DNA from 2 places in the Tardiphaga sp. 37S4 genome. Region 2 is predicted to be linked to the other one. Evidence: predicted binding sites of a transcription regulator. Region 2 holds the regulator's gene; the other holds the start of a gene.
The links. Region 2 encodes PhoB, which activates phosphate uptake and scavenging genes when phosphate is short. Its sites were predicted from a motif close to TGTCATNNANCTGTCAT; they were not measured.
Positions count from the first base shown of each region.

Region 1: a site for PhoB is predicted at 4,063-4,079, ahead of LPB73_RS24715 (alkaline phosphatase). Genes of this name have one in related genera too.

Region 1 is NZ_CP088008.1:5,218,017-5,223,558, reverse strand. Features, by position in the region: gene LPB73_RS24720 (OmpA family protein) at 1-1,996, shown strand, start outside; gene LPB73_RS24715 (alkaline phosphatase) at 2,260-4,014, opposite strand; gene LPB73_RS24710 (TetR family transcriptional regulator) at 4,124-4,762, opposite strand; gene LPB73_RS24705 (O-methyltransferase) at 4,853-5,515, shown strand.
Region 2 is NZ_CP088008.1:4,991,010-4,996,551, forward strand. Features, by position in the region: gene LPB73_RS23705 (aspartate aminotransferase family protein) at 1-995, opposite strand, end outside; gene LPB73_RS23710 (GcrA family cell cycle regulator) at 1,442-1,951, shown strand; gene phoB (phosphate regulon transcriptional regulator PhoB) at 2,054-2,758, opposite strand; gene phoU (phosphate signaling complex protein PhoU) at 2,849-3,562, opposite strand; gene pstB (phosphate ABC transporter ATP-binding protein PstB) at 3,591-4,418, opposite strand; gene pstA (phosphate ABC transporter permease PstA) at 4,415-5,260, opposite strand; gene pstC (phosphate ABC transporter permease subunit PstC) at 5,262-5,542, opposite strand, start outside.

The DNA of each region.
Region 1 (5,542 bases), 230 kb from region 2:
TGCGCATATCGCAGCGACCGCTGCTTATGCGTCGAGTGTCGATGCGCCGATCGTGCTCGCGCAGGCCGCACCTGCTGCGCCTGAAGGTGAGCCCAAGGCTCCCCCGAAGGCACCACCCAAGGCTCCGCCAGCTGCTGCGCCTCCCGCCGCTGCGCCGCCGGCCGCACGCCCTGCGGCGCCACCGCCGCCGCCACCGGCTCCCCCTGCTGCGCGTCCCGCGCCTCCGGCACCTCCTGCTGCGCCGCCGCCTGCGGCTGCACCTCCGCGCGCGGCACCGCCGCCACCCCCACCACCTGCGGCCGCTCCGCCGCCGCGCCCAGCTCCGCCGCCGGCTCCCGTCGCGCCTCCGGCCCCGCGCGCCGCACCTCCAGCGCCCACCGCTGCGCCTGTAGCTCCGTCCGCGCCAACGCCGCCCGCTGCGCGTCCCGAACGTCGCGAGCCCGGCGAAGGACGTCCTGAGCGCCGTGAACCCGGTGCCACGCCGCCGGCCGGCGCACGTCCCGCGCCTGCAACGCCACCGGCCGCGGCGCCAGCGACACCGCCTGCAGCAACTCCGCCTGCCGCGCGTCCGGCACCTGCTGCTGCGCCGACACCGGCTCCAACACCGGCAACGCCGCCAGCGGCTGCGACTCCCCCTGCGGCAACGCCTCCTGCTGCAGCACCGGCGCCGTCGGCAGCTCCGACTGCGCCTGGCACACCGCCTGCTGCGGGTGCGCCTCCGTCGGGTCGCCCCGGTGGTCCTGATGGGCGTGGTCCTGACGGACGAGGTTCGGATGGTCGCCGTGGTCCTCCTGGTGGTCCGGGCGCAGGCGCGCCCGGTGCACCCGGCACGCCGCCCAACTCTGCTGCGCCCGGTGTCGCGCCGAACGCGACGGCACCCGCCGCAGCGCCGGCCGCCAGCACTGCTGCACCTCTCGTGGTCGCCCCCGGTGGCGGCAACATCAAGGTCGTGCAGCCGCCCGCACCGACCGTAACGGCACCGATCCCTCAGGCGCCGCCGCCGGCAGCAGCGCTGACGCCGATCGCACCAGGCGCTGCCCCCCAGGGGCCGCGCAACATGGGCGATTTCCGCGGCCAGCGCAGCGAGCGCCAGGAAGGCGGTCGTACGATCATCACCGAGCCTGGACGCATCATCGTGCAGGATCCCAGCGGTCAATCGTTCATCCGCCACAACGAGGTCGATCGCTTCCGCTACGGCGCGCGTGACATCCGTACGGACCGGGTCGGCGGTGAGGATCGGACCATCGTGATCCGTCCCGACGGCTCGCAGATCATCACGGTGGTCGGCCGCGACGGCCAGCTGCTGCGACGTATCCGCAGGGACCGCGAGGGACGCGAGATCATCATCATCGATAACTCGTTCCGCGGTCCGCGCGGCCCCGGCGGTCCGGGTGGACTCGGCTTCTATGTCGATCTGCCGCCGCCGATGATCCGGATTCCGCAGAACCGTTACATCGTCGACTACGATCAGGCCTCGCCCGATCTCGTCTACGATACGCTGATCGCGCCACCGGTGGATCGCATCGAGCGCCGCTATACGCTCGATGAAATCCGCTACAGCCCGATGGTGCGCCAGCGCATGCCGTCGATCGATCTGGACTCGATCAACTTCGAGCTAGGCTCGTGGGATATCCCGCCGGATCAGGCCTCGAAGCTGCAGGTGATCGCAGATGGTCTCAACCGGGCGATCTCGCGCAATCCACGAGCGGTGTTCCTGATCGAGGGTCACACCGATGCGGTCGGCTCCGACGTCGACAATCTGTCGCTGTCGGATCGCCGCGCCCAGTCGGCGGCAGAATTGCTCACCCAGCAATTCCAGGTGCCGGCGGAAAACCTGACGTCGCAGGGTTATGGCGAGCAGTATCTGAAGATCCAGACCGACGGTCCGGAGCGCCAGAACCGCCGCGTCACGATCCGCAACATCACGCCGCTGTTGAACGGCGGTCAGGCGTCGCTACCCCCGCCGCCTCCAGGTACCGCGCCGCCGCGTCGCTGAGCGGTTTGATATGAAAGAAAATGGCCGGGAGCGATTCCGGCCATTTTTGTTTTGATAGTACGCTGCTGCCAATGGCTTCCCTCCCTCAAGCGGCATAGCCGCGCAGTGGGGAGGGGCGGCCGATAGGCCGGGATGGGGTGTCTCCGCAATTGAGAGCGCCGTGTGCTGCGCCACCCCACCCGTCACGATACTCGGCTGGACGCTCGCATCGCGCCACCCTCCCCATTGCGCGGCTGAGCCGCTTGAGGGAGGGAAAGACGCTACTACTTCGCCGCCAATCCCAACGCATCCGCCATCACGCGAAACACTTCCGTATTGTCCATCGAACCCTTCACACGGTCGCTGCCGGGGCCGGTGGCGGTGAGGATTACGTCCTCGCCGGAATGCACGCTGGCGCCCATCATGGCCGGCAGATTGCCGAGCCGCAGCATGCTGCCCGGCGCATTCTTGTATTTCTCGTTGGCCTTGAAAGTGCCGGGCTCTTCGCCCTTCTCGGTCGGATCGTTCGGGTTGTCGAGCTTCGGCCGCAGCGTCTCATAGTGGTCCGGCAGGCTGGCCGACATGATCGCAAGCCGCCGGCTGACATCGACGCGCGATGGATAGCCTTCGGCGTCCGGCGCGGGATAGTTCGGGAAACCGGCCTTCTCATAGACGCTAAGCCGTTCGCGCAGCGGCAGGTTCGACTCCTTGCTCATGTCGTCATTGACGGTGCCGACCAGGCTGTTGGGATGGCTGTGGTCGGAGACGACGAGGATGAGCGTATCGTCGCCGCGCTTGGCCGCCCAGTCGCGCGCCAGCTTCACGGCATTGTCGAGCATGATGACGTCATAGACGGCGCGGTCCATGTCGAGCAGATGCGCGTATTTGTCGATCAGGCCCGACTCGACCATCAGGAAAAAGCCGTTGTCGTTACGCGATAGCACCTTGAGCGCGGCATGCACCTGCTCGGTCAAATCAGGCTGCTGCGGAAATTTCTTCACGCCGCCGCCGCCGAGGAACTTGCGGTCCAGCACGCCATCCATATTGCCGGGCGTGAACAGGCCGAGCAGCTTGCGCGTCTCCGGCTTCTTGGCGAGGCCGTTCAGTTCGGGCGCGGTGGTTGCAACCGAATAACCGGCATCGCGGAAGCGCGCGACATAGTCGACGTCATCCTTGCGCTTCGAGGTGGCGGCTGCCTGCGGCAGGAAATTCGCTGCGCCGCCGCCCATCAATACGTCCGGCTTGGCCGCAAGGAACTGCGCGACGATCTCGTCATAGGCCGCGCGGCGGCGGGTATGCGCGATCATCGCGGCGGGCGTCGCGTCCTCGACCTCGGTATTGGTGACGATGCCGATCGCCAGATCGAGCTTGCGCTTCGCGAGGCTGGTGATGGTTTCGACCTGCGGGTCGTCGAATACATTCGCCGTGCGATCCGCATAGACGCCCATCGCATTGGTTGCGGTCTTGTGGCCGGTGGAATAGGCGCTGGCCGAATTCGCGGAATCGGTGATGATGGAATCGGAGCCCGCCGTTGCCACCATCGCCATATGCGGCATGTCGTCCATCGCGAGCTTGCCGCGGCTCTTGCCTTCGGTGATGCCCTTCGAAAGAATTCTGGCGCCGACGCGGTGCGCCAGCGACATACCGTCGCCGATAAACAGGATCACATTCTTCGCCTTGCGCGGGCCGGTATCGTAGACGTTCCACGTCACCGCGCGGCTGCGTACGCCGTCGCTGACTTCGATCTTGTAAGTCCCGACTTTGTCGAGCGTCACGTCGCGCAGCAGCAGCGCGGACTGATCCTTGCCGTCTTCCCTCGCGATGTAGTCCGCGGATTTGCCGAACGCTGCGGTCTGATCGGCGCCGTTGATCGTCACCTTGATGTCGGTGACCTGAACGAGTTCGGGAAACTCGACCTTGAAGTCGAATTTCGCGCTCGCGAGGATATCAGCGCGGTCGAGCGGGTAGATCGCCTGTGCTGGCAGCGAGGTGCTCGTCAGTAGCAGCGTCGCAGCGGCCGCAATAAAGGTTCTCGTCATGATGAATATTCCCCCTGAGGCGCCCGGCTTAGGGCGCTGGCCTGCATTACGACAGTTGGATGACTGGCAGGTGACGTGCGGCCGTGCCAACGGAACGGAGGCCAAAATGCTAGGTCTCATAGTTCGCGGAGCTCTCAAGATAACTGCAAAGCATATCTGCCAGGCCTTGCGCAAAAAATTCGATCTCGGCCGCTGATCGCGGGCGGATGGAAAAGTCCTTTCCTACTCCGCTCAAGGTCGAGGTGATGACATCGACGACGAGCGATCTCCTCTCCTCGGTCGCCGCTGGCAGTGCATGCGCGATGAAGGACGCGAATGTGCGTCGTCCTGCCGCTTTGGCCTTGCGGGATTCCGGAGCATCCCGATAGAGCGGCGCCGCGCCATCGAGCGCATGGCGAATGTCGGCTTCGTCGCATTCCGATTTGATGAAGGCATGGACCAGTTTGCGAAGACGCGCAGATGGCGATGCACTTTCATCCTCCAGAATCTGGCGGAGCATGTCGTTGGTGTCTCGCCATTCGTCGCTCTGCAAACGAAACAGGATCGACGCCTTGTTCGGGAAGTATTGATACAGCGATCCGACGCTGACACCGGCCTTCTCCGCCACGCGTGCGGTGGTGAAGCGGTGAAATCCTTCTTTCGCCAAAACCTGAATAGCAGCTTCGAGAATGGCGCTGACCAGCTCTTCGGAGCGAGCCTGTTGCGGCTGCTTTCTCGAATGAATCGAAGGACTTGTACGCCGGGCCATCTACGGCCTCCGCAATGCGATTAGCGAATGCGAATAAATATTCGTATTTGCAGGAGGACGCAATCAAGCGTCTCTTTTGCAGGAAATATCATGACCACACTCACGACGGATCCCGTCGGCCCCCTTCTCAAGCGTCTGTTTGAAGAAGCGGATGCCGCACGGTCCCGCACCAGCCAGGCCGTCGCCGACCTGTCTGAGGACGATCGGCAGCGGATGATGCAGAGCAAGACCGACTATGTCGATCTGTACAGCCGGTTCAGGGACGTCCCGCTTGCCGTGTCGCCCGCGACCGGTGCGCTGCTTTACATGCTGGCGCGATCGACCAGTGCTCGATCAATCGTCGAATTTGGCACGTCATTCGGGATCTCGACGCTGCATATGGCGGCAGCACTGAACGACAACGGCGGAGGCCGCCTGATCACGAGCGAATTCGAACCCTCGAAGATCGTCATCGCGCGGCAGAATCTCGCCGAAGGCGGCCTGATCGATCTCGTTGAATTCCGTGAAGGCGATGCGTTGCAGACATTGCGTGCCGATCTGCCCGATAAGATTGATCTGCTGCTGCTCGATGGCGCCAAGGCGCTCTATCCGGAAGTGCTTGCGATCGTCGAAAGCCGTCTCCAGCCCGGCGCTTTCGTCATCGCTGATAATGCGGATTACAGCCCTGATTATCTCGCTTATGTCCGCGATCCCGCGAACGGCTACCTGTCGGTCCCGTTCGGTAATGACGTCGAACTGTCGATGCGCGCGTAGCGATGAAGGTGCCAGACCTAGACGCGA
Region 2 (5,542 bases):
CTGAGCACATCAGGATGGCCGTCGACCACGCCCGCGAGTTTCTGTTTCAGCAACAGCGACATCTTCTTCACATGGTCGAAGAAGCCTGGCTTCAGCATGATATCGAGCACGGAATTCGCGGCGGCGACCGCCAGCGGATTGCCGCCGAAGGTCGAACCATGGGAGCCGGGCGCCATGCCTTCGGCCGCTTCCGCCGTAACGAGGCACGCACCGATGGGGAAACCGCCGCCGAGCGCCTTGGCCAGCGACATGACATCCGGCGTCACGCCGATGCGCTGATAGGCGAACAACTCGCCGGTGCGGCCCATGCCGGTCTGCACTTCGTCGAAGATCAGCAGGATGCCGTTCTTGTCGCAGAGTTCGCGCAGCGCGCCAAAGAACGCGTTGCTCGGCGCACGCACGCCACCCTCACCCTGCAGCGGCTCGATGAGAATGCCGGCGGTGTTCGGACCGATCGCCTTCTTCACGGCTTCGATATCGCCGAGCGGCAACTGATCGAAGCCGTCGAGCGGCGTGCCGTAGCCTTCGAGATATTTGGCAGCGCCGGTCGCCGCCAGCGTGCCGAGAGTGCGGCCATGGAATGCGCCTTCAAAGGTGATGATGCGCGTGCGCTCGGGGTGGCCCTTGGAGAAATGATAGTGGCGGGTCACCTTGATCGCGCATTCCATCGCTTCCGCACCCGAATTGGCGAAGAACACGAAGTCGGCAAAGCTTTGTTCGCACAACCGCGCGGCGAGGCGCTCGCCGTCCGGGCTCTTGAACAGGTTCGACATGTGCCAGAGCTTGGTGGCCTGCTCCTGCAATGCGGCGACCATATGTGGGTGCGCATGGCCCAGCGCGTTCACGGCAACGCCGCTGGTGAAGTCGAGATAGCGCTCGCCATCGGTTCCAATCAGCCACGCGCCTTCACCGCGCTCGAAAGCGACATCCGCACGCGCGAAAACAGGCAGCAAGTGAGCCTGAGAGAGGGGCGAAGACGTTGCGTTGCTGGTCATAACCGATCCGATCGAAAAGACTGCGGCCGCGTCGATGACAACTGTGCGAAATCGAACAACGGACCCTAGAAACGAAACGTGCCGCCCTTCTCGGGCGGCACGTGGGCATTATTCTATGTGTGCTGTGAAGACTGTCAACCGCGCACTGCGGCTTTCGAGTCACACGGAGTCGCAGAAAAAGCCGATTTTGCAGCTTTATTTGCAGAAGCATGTGGACGCGGCATGCCCGACTCTTGCGCGCGAGTCACGGCATATTGTAGCTTTTGCCTCGTCGGATACGACATCTCGTGCGGCGGTAGATCCTTTTGACACATCCAGTGCGGCGTAACAGCCGGACGCGAAATTCGCGCCCGGTGAGCGCTAAAGGATTCTGACCGCAGGGATTTTTGAAGTCTCAACTCGCAGCGCTGCCCGGTCAGGCCGGCGCTCACGAAGGGAAAACGGCGATGACGGTAATGACATGGACCGACGATCGCGTCGAACAGTTGAAGAAACTCTGGGAAGGCGGCCTTTCCGCCAGCCAGATCGCTGCGGAACTCGGTAACGTGACCCGCAACGCCGTGATCGGCAAGGTTCACCGCCTTGGCCTGTCCGGCCGTGCCAAGAGCCCCTCCTCGGCAGCTCCGCGGCAGCGCAAGGCGCGCCCGGCGCAGCAGATGGTACGTGTCGCCCGCCCGATGGCACGCGGCAATACCGCGCTGGCCCATAATTACGAGATCGAGGCCGAGCCCGATCCGATCGCCTATGACAACATTGTGCCGATCAGCCAGCGCCTGTCGCTGGTCGAACTCAACGAAGCCACCTGCCATTGGCCGATCGGCGATCCGTCGAGCGCGGACTTCTATTTCTGCGGCGGCAAGGCCCTGGCCGGCGCCCCCTATTGCGCACATCACTCGCGCATCGCCTATCAGCCGGCAAGCGACCGCCGCCGCGCGGTGCCGAAGCCGACGCGCTGAGCTGGAAGATATCCAAGCCAAAGAAAATGCCCGGTGATGAGCCGGGCATTTTTTTGTTTGGGGCTTCTAACCTCTCCCCGCTTGCGGGGAGAAGGAAGATACCTACTCCGCCGCCTTGTCGAAGCGGTCATCCAGCGCGTAGCCGGCGCCGCGCACGGTGCGGATCGGATCGGGCTCACCGGCGGGGTTGAGCAGCTTGCGCAGGCGGCCGATATGCACGTCGACGGTGCGCTCGTCGATATAGATGTCGCGGCCCCAGACGCTGTCGAGCAACTGCTCGCGGCTGAACACGCGGCCCGGATGTTCCAGGAAGAACTCCAGCAGGCGATATTCGGTCGGACCGAGATCGATCGGACGGCTTGAGCGCACGACGCGGCGCTTGTCGCGGTCGAGTTCGATGTCGCCAAACGCCAGGACGGTGGCGAGACGCTCGGGAGCTGCACGACGGAGCAGGCCCTTCACGCGGGCCAGGAGCTCCGGCACGGAGAACGGCTTGACGATGTAATCGTCGGCACCGGTGGCGAGACCGCGAACGCGCTCGCTCTCTTCGCCGCGCGCCGTCAGCATGATGATCGGCAATGCCTTGGTTTCGGGCCGTGCGCGCAGGCGGCGGCACAGTTCGATGCCGGACAGGCCCGGCAGCATCCAGTCGAGCACCACGAGATCCGGCACCCGCTCCTTCAAGCGGGTATCGGCATCGTCGCCGCGAGCGACGGTTTCAACATCATAGCCTTCGGCGTCGAGGTTGTAGCGAAGAAGCGTCGTGAGGGCTTCCTCGTCCTCCACCACCAGAATGCGTGCATTCACAGCCATATGGTCAATATCCTCAGTGACGTCCGAAAAGCCTTTAGATCATGATCCTTGCGGAAGACTGGCTTCCACTTCCCGGATCATGCTTCAGACCGTCGGCGTATTCGCGAATGTGGTCATGTCGCCCTTCGGGCGCTTGTCGAGGATTTGCTGGCCCTCGATCATGTAGAACACGGTTTCCGCAATATTGGTGGCATGGTCACCGATCCGCTCGATGTTCTTGGCGCAGAACATCAGGTGGATACAGAACGAAATGTTACGCGGGTCTTCCATCATATAGGTCAGGAGTTCGCGGAACAGCGAGGTGCAGATCGCGTCGATTTCCTCGTCGCCCTTCCACACCGTCATCGCAGCGGGCAGATCGTGTGCGGCATAGGCGTCGAGCACGGCCTTGACCTGGGTGGTCACGAGGTCGGTCATGTGCTCGAGGCCGCGGATCAGCTTCAGCGGATGGAAGTCGCTGTCGAGTGCATTGACGCGCTTACCGATATTCTTGGAGAGATCGCCGATGCGTTCCAGATCGGTGGCGACGCGCAGCGCGCCGACAATCTCGCGCAAATCGACAGCCATCGGCTGGCGTTTGGCGATGGTCAGCACGGCGCGCTCTTCGATTGTGCGCTGCAACTGGTCGATCTCGGAGTCAGTGGCGACGACGCGCGCACCGAGCGCGACGTCCCGGCGGATCAGCGCATCGACGGATTCGACGATCTGCCGTTCCGCGAGGCCACCCATCTCGGCGACGAGACGGGTCAGCTCCTGCAGATCGTCGTCGAAAGCCTTGGTGGTGTGTTCAAAAGCCATCTCAAATTCCTCCCGCGAATATGTCGCGTCAGCCGAAGCGGCCGGTGATGTAATCCTGGGTGCGGCGATCGGTCGGCGACGTGAAGATCTTGTTGGTCTGATCGAACTCGATCAACTCGCCGAGATACATGAAGGCCGTGCTGTCGGAGACGCGGGCAGCCTGCTGCATGTTATGGGTCACGATCGCGATCGTGTACTGATCCTTCAACTCGTCGATCAGCTCCTCGATCTTCGCGGTCGAGATCGGATCCAGCGCCGAGCACGGCTCGTCGAACAGGATCACCTCCGGCCGCACCGCGATGGTGCGCGCAATGCACAGGCGCTGCTGCTGACCACCCGACAGGCTGAGGCCCGACGCGTTGAGCTTGTCCTTGACTTCGTTCCAGAGTGCACCGCCGCGCAGCGCCCTCTCGACGCGAATGTCCATCTCCGACTTGGAGATCTTTTCGTAGAGGCGGATACCGAAGGCGATGTTTTCGTAAATCGTCATCGGGAACGGGGTCGGCTTCTGGAACACCATGCCGACGCGGGCGCGCAGCAGGTTGAGATCCAGCTTCGGATCCAGAATGTTCTGGTTGTCGAGCATGAGCTGACCTTCGGCGCGCTGGCCGGGATACAGATCATACATGCGGTTGAAGATGCGCAGCAGCGTGGACTTGCCGCAGCCCGACGGGCCGATGAATGCGGTTACGCGGTTCGCCATCAGCGTCAGGTTGATCTTCTTCAGGGCGTGGTGTTCGCCATAGTAGAAGTTCAGGTCGCGCACGGTGACCTTGGGACGGGTCTCGCCCTGCAGGGCCGACGGCGGCGGCATCGAGACGGAAGGAACGCCAGACGACACAGAAAGCTCACTCATTTTGCTGTCCTCTCGGCGCCGAGAATGCGCGCGCCAATGTTAAGGGCAAGTACGGTCAAGGTGATGATCAGGGCACCGCTCCAGGCGAGCTGCTTCCAGTACTCGTAGGGGCTCTGCACGAAGTTGTTGATGGTCACCGGCAGGTTGGCCATCGTCTTGGTGAGATCGAGGCTGAAGAACTGGTTGCTCAGCGCGGTGAACAGCAGCGGCGCCGTTTCACCTGCGACACGCGCCGTCGCCAGCAGCACACCGGTGATCAGACCGGCGCGGGCTGCACGATAGGCGATCCGCTTGATGACCAGGGAGCGCGGCAGGCCAAGCGCCGAGGCCGCTTCGCGCAGCGGGTTCGGCACGAGACCAAGCATATCTTCAGTGGTGCGAACCACGACGGGGATCACGATCACGGCAAGCGCAAGCGAACCGGCGAGAGCCGAGAAGCCGCCCATCGGAACCACCACCGCACCATAAACGAACAGGCCGATGATGATGGACGGGGCCGACAGCAACACGTCGTTGATGAAGCGGATCACCGAGGTGAGTTTGTCGTGCTTGCCGTATTCCGCGAGATAGGTGCCAGCGAACAGGCCGAGTGGCGCGCCGATGCCGACACCGATGACGGTCATGATGATCGAACCGACGATGGCATTGAGCAGGCCGCCTTCCATGGAGCCGGGCGGCGGCGTGTTCTGGGTGAAGATCTGCAGACTGATGCCGGCGATACCGTTGTAGAACAGCGTGAACAGGATCAGCGCGAGCCAGGTGACGCCAAAGAGAGCGGCACCCATGCAGAGCCCACGGATGATCATGTCGTTGCGACGGCGTGAAGCGTAAATCGGGTTCATATTAGTTGCCCGCCTTCTTTTCCAGACGCAGCAGCATCAGACGCGCTGCCGAGAGCACGAAGAATGTCAGCACGAACAGCAGGAGACCGAGCAGGATCAGACCCGATTGATGCAGACCGTCGCTCTCCGCGAACTCGCTGGCGATCGCTGCCGAGATCGTGGTGCCCGGGCCAAAGATCGAGCCTGTGATCCGGAACGAGTTGCCGATGATGAAGGTCACCGCCATCGTTTCACCGAGCGCACGGCCGAGCGCCAGCATGACGCCACCGATCACACCAACGC